2 regions of the Kitasatospora sp. NPDC048286 genome follow, and region 2 is predicted to be linked to the other one. Evidence: riboswitches for the same ligand, from Rfam matches in the RefSeq annotation. Region 2 holds a riboswitch; the other holds the start of a gene.
The links. Region 2 has a riboswitch for cobalamin ahead of ACGF13_RS20460 (CoA-acylating methylmalonate-semialdehyde dehydrogenase). Riboswitches for the same ligand answer to the same signal wherever they lie in the genome.
Positions count from the first base shown of each region.

Region 1: it holds a riboswitch for cobalamin, as region 2 does, so the genes downstream of both, ACGF13_RS13575 (FecCD family ABC transporter permease) here and ACGF13_RS20460 (CoA-acylating methylmalonate-semialdehyde dehydrogenase) in region 2, are expected to answer to the same signal.

Region 1 covers NZ_JBICZE010000005.1:223,132-227,334, forward strand. The annotation lists gene ACGF13_RS13560 (CGNR zinc finger domain-containing protein) at 1-36, shown strand, start outside; gene sodX (nickel-type superoxide dismutase maturation protease) at 113-475, opposite strand; gene sodN (superoxide dismutase, Ni) at 744-1,139, shown strand; cobalamin riboswitch at 1,228-1,377, shown strand; gene ACGF13_RS13575 (FecCD family ABC transporter permease) at 1,468-2,547, shown strand; gene ACGF13_RS13580 (ABC transporter ATP-binding protein) at 2,553-3,362, shown strand; gene ACGF13_RS13585 (ABC transporter substrate-binding protein) at 3,390-4,203, shown strand, end outside.
Region 2 covers NZ_JBICZE010000008.1:71,317-75,519, reverse strand. The annotation lists gene ACGF13_RS20465 (acyl-CoA dehydrogenase family protein) at 1-906, opposite strand, end outside; gene ACGF13_RS20460 (CoA-acylating methylmalonate-semialdehyde dehydrogenase) at 915-2,414, opposite strand; cobalamin riboswitch at 2,626-2,817, opposite strand; gene ACGF13_RS20455 (hypothetical protein) at 3,168-3,668, shown strand; gene ACGF13_RS20450 (peptidase) at 3,673-4,203, shown strand, end outside.

The DNA of each region.
Region 1 (4,203 bases), on a different contig from region 2:
AAGCGCCAGGAGGCGGAGGCCGCGGCCCGGGCCTAGGCCCTCGCGAACTCAGGCCCTCGCGAACTCAGGGCCTGGGGAGTTCGGGGCCCCGGGAGTTCGGGGCCCCGGGGCCTCAGACCTCCTCCACCCAGGCGCCGAGCCGGCGGGCCAGGCCCGGCACCCGGGCCAGCCGCGGGGTGAGCAGCAGCCGCTCCAGCCGGCGCCCCGGCGCCAGCCAGGCCGGGCTCGGGCTCAGCCGCAGCAGCACCCGGCCGAGCACCAGCTCGTCCGGGACGGCGCCGTAGCTGCGGCTGTCGCTGTCCACCGGGCGGTTGTCGGACAGCAGCCACCAGCCCTTGGGCCGGCGCTCGGCGGCCCGCTTCACCACCAGCAGGTCCTGCTGGAACGGGTGCCGGAAGACCACCACCGCGCCCGGCCGGATCGGCGCGCCGTACCGGACCAGCAGCCGGTCGCCCTCGCGCAGGGTCGGGACCATCGACGGCCCCGCCACGTCGACCAGCCCGAACGGCAGCACTCCGCCCCGGTCCCCGGCTCCGACGTCCTCCGGTCGCGTGCTCCGCGCCACGACTCCTCCTCCCGCTCCGCCCGTCCCCCAGTCTGCCGTACGGGCCGTCAGCGCTCCGATGTCCGGAATACCCCGGTTCCGGGTCCGTCTTTCGCCCTAGGCCCGCCGCCCGATCGCGAAACCGGGAGGGCGGAAGGGTAATCTCGGGCGCGGGAAGACGATCTAAGGAAGGACTCCCATGTTCTCTCGTCTGTTTGCACCGCGCGCCACCGCCCACGCCCACTGCGACCTGCCCTGCGGCGTGTACGACCCCGCGCAGGCCAAGCTCGAGGCCGAGTCCGTCAAGGCCACCCAGGAGAAGTACCAGGCCAACGAGGACCCGCACTTCCGCGCCCGCGCCATCATCATCAAGGAGCAGCGCGCCGAGGCCGTCAAGCACCACATCTCGGTGCTGTGGAGCGACTACTTCAAGGCCCCGCACTTCGAGAAGTACCCGCAGCTGCACCAGCTGATCAACGACACCCTGAAGGCCGCCTCGGCCGCCAAGGCGTCCACCGACCCGGCCACCGGCCAGGCCCTGCTGGACCTGATCGCCGAGGTCGACAAGATCTTCTGGGAGACCAAGCAGGCCTGAGCCTGACGCGTCGCCACCCGACCGCCCCCGTCCGGACCACCGGACGGGGGCGGTCGTGCGTTCACGCCCGATCCCCGGCCGGTAAGGGTTGCCTGCCCTGAGTGGCTGTTATGCTGCCAGGGCGTCCGAGGGGGAAGTCCGGTGTGAATCCGGCGCTGACCCGCAACGGTGAGCACGGCCCGTACCAGCCCGTACGGCCGCGCCAGCCCGATCGCCCTCGGCCGCCGAACTCCCGACAACTCGCCGTGGACTGCGAGGGGAACGGCGCCCCGGCACGCCCCGGCCCGCGCCCGCCCCGGCGCACCCCGGCCCGAGGCAAGGCGCACCCGTGAACCGCGCACCCGCAGACCGGGCAGTCGGCCCGCCCACTCGTCGCATACCCGTCGTCCCGCTCGCCGCCGGCCTCGGCGCCGCCCTCCTGCTCTCGCTGGTCTGCGGGGTCGCCCTCGGCTCCTCCGGGCTCGGCCTGCCCCGGGTGCTGCGGCTGCTGGGCGCCGGGCTGACGGACGGTCGGCTGGAGGCGGACGAGGCGGCCGCGTACGCGATCGTCTGGGAGATCCGGCTGCCGCGCACCGTGCTGGCCGCCGTGGTCGGCGCCGGACTGGCCGCCTGCGGCGTCGCCGTCCAGGCCCTGGTGCGCAACGCGCTGGCCGACCCCTTCGTCCTCGGCATCTCCTCCGGCGCGGCCGTCGGCGCCAACGCCGTCCTGCTGTTCGGCGCCTTCGCCTCGCTCGGCGTGTGGGCGATCTCCGCCTCCGCCTTCGGCTCCGCCCTGGCCGCCATGACGCTGGTCTACCTCGCCGCCCGCACCGCGTTCGGGCTCACCCCGCTGCGCCTGGTGCTCACCGGCACCGCCCTGTCCTACGGGTTCTCCGCCGCCACCACCCTGATGGTCTTCGCCGCCGACCGCGGCGAGGCCGCCCGGGACGCCATGATGTGGCTGCTCGGCAGCCTCGGCGGCGCCACCTGGGGCTCGGTGCCGATCGCCGCCGTCACCGTCCTGGCCGGCCTCGCCTACCTGGCCTGCGCCGCCGGACGACTGGACGCGCTCGCGATGGGCGACGAGACCTCCGCCTCGCTCGGCGTGGACCCGGACCGGCTGCGCCGCGAGCTGTTCGTGGTGACCGCCGCCGTCACCGGCACCGTGGTCGCGGTCAGCGGGGCGATCGGCTTCGTCGGGCTGCTGATGCCGCACCTGGCCCGGATGCTGGTCGGCGCCGGGCACCGCCGGGTGCTGGTGATCGCCCCGCTCGCCGGGGCCCTGCTGCTGGTCTGGGTGGACATCGCCTCGCGCACCCTGCTGGCGCCCGCCGAACTGCCCGTCGGGGTGTTCACCGCGGTGCTCGGCGTGCCCGCCTTCCTGCTGATGATGCGGCGCCGCGGCCAGTCCTTCGGAGGCACCCGGTGACCGACGTGACCGAGGCGGCCGCCGTGGCCGCGCACGCCCAGGACCTCGCCGTCGACGCCGCCTCGGTGGAGCTGGCCGGCACCCGGCTGGTCCACGAGGTGAGCCTGGCGGCCGCCGCCGGACAGGTGGTCGGGCTCATCGGCCCGAACGGCAGCGGCAAGTCGACGCTGCTGCGCTGCGTCTACCGGGTGCTGAAGCCGGCCGGCGGCGCGGTCCGGCTGGCCGGCGACGACCTGCACGCCCTCACCGCCCGCGAGGCGGCCCGCCGGGTGGCCGCGCTGACCCAGGAGCACTCCGCCGAGTTCGACTTCACCGTCGCCGAGGTGGTCGCGATGGGCCGGCTGCCGCACCGCCGCGGCTTCGGCGCCCCCACCGACGGGGACGCCGAGCGCTGCGCCGAGGCGCTGCGCAAGGTCCGGGCCGGACACCTGGCCGAGCGCGGCTTCCTGAGCCTGTCCGGGGGCGAGAAGCAGCGGGTGCTGTTCGCCCGCGCCCTGGTCCAGGAGCCGCGCCTGCTGGTGCTGGACGAACCCACCAACCACCTCGACATCGCCCACCAGTTGGAGGTGCTGGCGCTCGCCCGCGAGGCCGGCCCGACGGTGCTCACCGCGCTGCACGACCTCAACCTGGCCGCGGGTCACTGCGACCTGCTGTACGTGCTGCGGGCCGGCCGGATCGTCGCCTCCGGCACGCCCGAGGAGGTGCTCCGACCCGCCCTGCTGGCCGAGGTGTTCGGCGTCCGGGCCACCCCGGTGCGGCACCCGGAGAGCGGCGCCCTCCAGCTGCTGTTCGACCGTCTCGACCGCCCCGCCTGATCCGCCCCCCTGCCCAGAGGAACCACCGTGCGCACCAAGGCCGTTGCCGCCACCGCCCTGCTCACCCTCGGACTCACCGCCTGCGGGGCCGAGATCGCCCCCAAGGAGACCGCCACCGCCTCCGCCCACTACCCGGTGACGGTGGACAACTGCGGCGAGAAGCTCACCTTCGACCGGAAGCCCGCCCGGGTGGTGACCAACGACGTCGGCATCACCGAACTGATGCTCTCCCTGGGCCTCGCCGACCGGATGGCCGGCTACGTGATGCCCGACGACAAGGGGAAGATCGACCAGGTCGCCTGGAAGGACGGCTACCAGCAGGCGAAGTGGCTCTCCAAGCAGATCATCACCAAGGAGATCGCCCTGGACGCCAAGGCCGACCTGGTCTTCGCCGGCTGGCACTACGGCTTCGACGAGGGCCGCGGCGTCACCCCGCAGACCCTCAAGGCGCTCGGCATCGACTCGTACGTGCTCAGCGAGTCCTGCCGCAGCGGCAAGGGCACCGAGCGCGGCGTGATGGACCCGCTGGAGGCGCTCTACACCGACCTGGCCAACCTCGGCGAGGTCTTCGACGTCAAGGACCGCGCCGACAAGCTGATCGCCGACTTCAAGGCGCGGATCGCCGCCGTCCCGCAGCCCGAGCGCCGCCCGTCCGTCTTCCTGTACGACAGCGGGCAGGACAAGCCGTACACCGCCGGGAAGTTCGCCGCCGCCAACGAGATCATCGCCAAGGCCGGCGGGACCAACGTCATGGGCGACCTCACCGACACCTGGCTCACGGCCGGCTGGGAGAGCGTGGTGGAGCGCGACCCCGAGGTGATCGTGATCAACAACTACGGCA
Region 2 (4,203 bases):
GGCCGCCGCCCGCCATACCAGCGCCCTGGCCGCCTCCAACTCCGTCGCCATGTCGGCGAGTCGGAACTGCAGGGCCTGGGAGTGCAGGAGCCGGGCGCCGAACGCCTCGCGGTCCGCCAGGTAGCCGGTGGCGCGCTCCAGGGCGTCCTGCGCGCCGCCGAGCGAGCAGGCGGCGATGCCGAGTCGGCCCCCGTTCAGCCCGCTCATGGCGATCCGGAAGCCCTCGCCCTCCGCGCCGAGCAGGCGGTCGGCGGGCAGGCGCACCCCGTCGAGGAGCACCTGCCGGGTGGGCTGGGCGTTCCAGCCCATCTTCCGCTCGTTCGGCCCGAACGAGACGCCGGGGTCGTTCCGTCGGACGACGAAGGCGGACACCCCGTCGGCCCCCGGGCCGCCGGTGCGGGCCATCACCAGGTAGACCTCGGAGGCGCCGGCGCCGGAGATGAACTGCTTGACGCCGTCGAGCACCCAGGCGTCCCCGTCCCGGCGGGCCCGGGTGGTGAGCGCGGCGGCGTCCGAGCCGGCGCCCGGCTCGGTGAGGCAGTAGCTGGCGGGGGTCTCCATCGTGCAGAGACCAGCCAGCCACCGGGCGCGCTGGGCGTCGTCGCCGTAGCGGTCGATCATCCAGGCGACCATGTTGTGGATGGACAGGTAGGCGGCGATCGAGGGGCAGCCGGTCGCCAGCGCCTCGAAGACGAGCACGCCGTCGGCGCGGGTGAGCCCGGATCCGCCGGACTCCTCGCCGACGTAGACGCCGGCCAGGCCGACCTCCGCCGCCTTGCGCAGCACGTCCACCGGGAAGTGCTTGGCCTGGTCCCACTCGACGGCGTTCGGTGCGAGGTGCTCGCGGGCGAAGGCCCGGGTCGTCTCGACGATGGCGAGTTGATCGTCGGTCAGTTGCGTGTGCACGGCCCGCCTCAGCTCATCGTCGGCATGGTGAAGCTCGCGCCCTCCTTGACCCCGGAGGGCCAGCGCGAGGTGACGGTGCGGGTGCGGGTGTAGAAGCGGATCGAGTCCGGCCCGTGCTGGTTGAGGTCGCCGAAGGCGGAGCGCTTCCAGCCGCCGAAGGTGTGGTAGGCGATCGGGACCGGGATGGGCACGTTGACGCCGACCATGCCGGTGTTCACCCGGCGGGTGAAGTCACGGGCGGTGTCGCCGTCCCGGGTGTAGATGGCCACGCCGTTGCCGTACTGGTGCTCGCTGGGCAGCCGCAGCGCCTCCTCGTAGTCGGCGGCGCGGACGACGGTGAGCACCGGGCCGAAGATCTCCTCCTGGTAGATCCGCATGTCCGGGGTGACCCGGTCGAACAGGGAGGCGCCGAGGAAGTAGCCGTCCTCGTGGCCGGGGAGGCGGAAGTCCCTTCCGTCCACGACGAGTTCGGCGCCCTCCCGGACGCCGAGGTCCAGGTGGTCGCGGACGCGGCCCAGCGCGTCGCGGCCCACCAGCGGGCCGAAGTCCGCCGCCGGGTCGTCCGAGCGGCCGACCTTGAGCCCGGCGATCCGCTCGACCAGCTTCGCCACCAGGGCGTCCGCGGTCTCCTCGCCCACCGGTACGGCGACCGAGATCGCCATGCAGCGTTCCCCGGCCGAGCCGTAGCCGGCGCCGACCAGCGCGTCGGCGGCCTGGTCGAGGTCGGCGTCCGGCATCACGATCATGTGGTTCTTGGCGCCGCCGAAGCACTGCGCCCGCTTCCCGTGCGCAGCGGCGGTCGCGTACACGTACTGGGCGATCGGCGTGGAGCCGACGAAACCGAGCGCCTCGACCCGCGGGTCCCCCAGCAGGGTGTCCACGGCCTCCTTGCCGCCGTTGACCACGTTGAGCACGCCCGGCGGCAGCCCGGCCTCCAGGAACAGCTCGGCCAGTCGCAGCGGCACCGAGGGGTCGCGCTCGGAGGGCTTGAGGACGAAGGCGTTGCCGCAGGCCAGCGCGGGTGCGGCCTTCCAGAGCGGGATCATCGCGGGGAAGTTGAACGGCGTGATGCCGGCGACGACGCCGAGCGGCTGGCGCATCGAGTAGACGTCGATGCCGGTGCCGGCGTTGTCGCTGAACTCGCCCTTCAGCAGGTGCGGGATCCCGGCGGCGAACTCCACGACCTCCAGGCCGCGTTGGATGTCGCCGTGGGCGTCGGCCACGGTCTTGCCGTGCTCGGCGGACAGCAGCCGGGCCAGTTCCTCCTTCTCCTGCTCGACCAGTTGCAGGAAGCGCAGCAGCACCCGCGCCCGCCGCTGCGGGTTCCAGGCCGCCCACGCGGGCTGGGCCTGCGCGGCGTCGGCGATCACCGCCTCGACCTCGGCGCGGTCGGCCAGCGGCACCCGGGCCTGCACCCGGCCGGTGTTGGGGTCGTACACGTCGCCGAAGCGGCCGGACGTCCCGGCGACGCGCTTGCCGCCGACGAAGTGGGTCAGTTCACGGACCATCGGTTCCTACTCTCGACAGGGTCGGGGAGAGGAGGAATGGAGGCCGCCGCCGACGGGCGGGCGCACGGTGGTGCGGCCGCGCGACGTCACGGTGGCGGTGGCATGACGATCCGTCAGAGCGGTTGGGCCCCGGCAGTCGTCGGCACAGGACAGCCAGGAGCAGTGGAACGGGAGCAGCCCGGAGTCATGCGTGTCGTCTCCATCCTCGTGGAAAACACGGATCACCCGCGGCCGGTATCCTGACTCCCGGATCACCGCACGCCCTCAGGCCTTCCCGGCTGGCTGCCAGTGGCCGTCCCTCACGAGGACGAACTCCCCGGTCACAGTGGCGGGACCGTGCCGGACTCACACCGGCTTCCCTGACACCGCGGACCTGCCGTCGGCCATATAGTTGGACGTCCTAGTAAGTCCAGAGGGCGCCGTCTGCGCGTTGTGCCCGCCCTGAGGCCCGCTGACCTGTGCCACCGAGCGGGCCCGGCCGGCCGTGCGCTCCGGGCTTTGGTGGGGGGTGAGGGCGCGGCGGTCCCGGCGTGCCGAGCCGCGGCCGTCGAAGGAGACCGTACGGAACGGCCCGCACCGCACCCCGCGTGTCGCGGGCTGGGCTTCGATCCGGCTGAAACGGGGTCATTCGTGTGGCGGAGTGTGGCGCGCGTCGGCTTGCGTGAACAGGGCCGCGCCCGATTCCCTGACGCCACGTCTGCCAGTGTCCGTTGGCGGGCAGCTACTTCGGGAGCAATTGTGCTTGCACGAATCATGTCCATCGCGGCCGCAGCCGTGACTCTCGTCGCGGTCCAGCCGGGCCTCGCCGTCGCGGCGGCCGACCCCAGCACCACAGTCACGTTCGCCGTCACGTCCGGCGCGTTGACGCTGACGGTACCGGCCAGTGCCAACCTCGGCTCGGGAGCGCCCGGCACCGTCATCAGCGCGCCGATCGGGCCCTGTACCGTCACCGACGATCGCGCCCTCGCCTCGGCCTCCTGGACGGTGACCGCAGCGGAGACGGACTTCACAAACGGTGTGACGACGATCGCCGCCACCGACGCCACCTACACGGTCGGGACGGTGACGACGACCGGTACCATCACCGCCACTCCAACGAACGTGACGCTGAGCAACAGCGCGCAGACGGTGCTCACCGGGAGCGCCGGTGTCGGAGACAACACCGCGTCCTGGAACCCGACAATCTCCGTCAACGTGCCCCCCAGCGCCGTCGGCGGGATCTACACCGGAACGCTGACCCAGTCCGTTGCCTGATGGAATGAAGGGCGCGCGCCGGTGCGGGGTTCTGCTGCTGGCGCTGGCCCTCGTACAGGCGGCCGGGGTGATGCCGGCAGCGGGGCATGCGGCACCCGGGTTGTCCTCCCCCCGGGACCCGGCCGCGGGGAAGACCATCGGTATCAAGCTGCTCGACGCTCCGGAAAGCCGCCGTGCGGATCCCAGGGCGCACGCCTACATCGTCGACCACGTCGCGCCCGGCTCGACCATCGAGCGGCGGGTGGAGGTCACCAACGAGTCGTCCACGCCGATGCACGTCAACGTCTACGCCGCGGCGGCCACCATCGCGAAGGGTGAGTTCACCTTCGCGCCGGAGCGCACCCCCAACGAGCTGACCGGCTGGACGTCACTCGACACGGCGGACCTTGAGCTGGCGGCCTCCGAAACGGTGCGAGTACGCGCCACCATCCGGGTGCCCGGGGACGCCGCCGCCGGGGAGCGATACGGCGTCATCTGGGCACAGACGGACACCCCCACGGACCGCTCGCACAATGTGACGTTCCAGGGCCGGGTG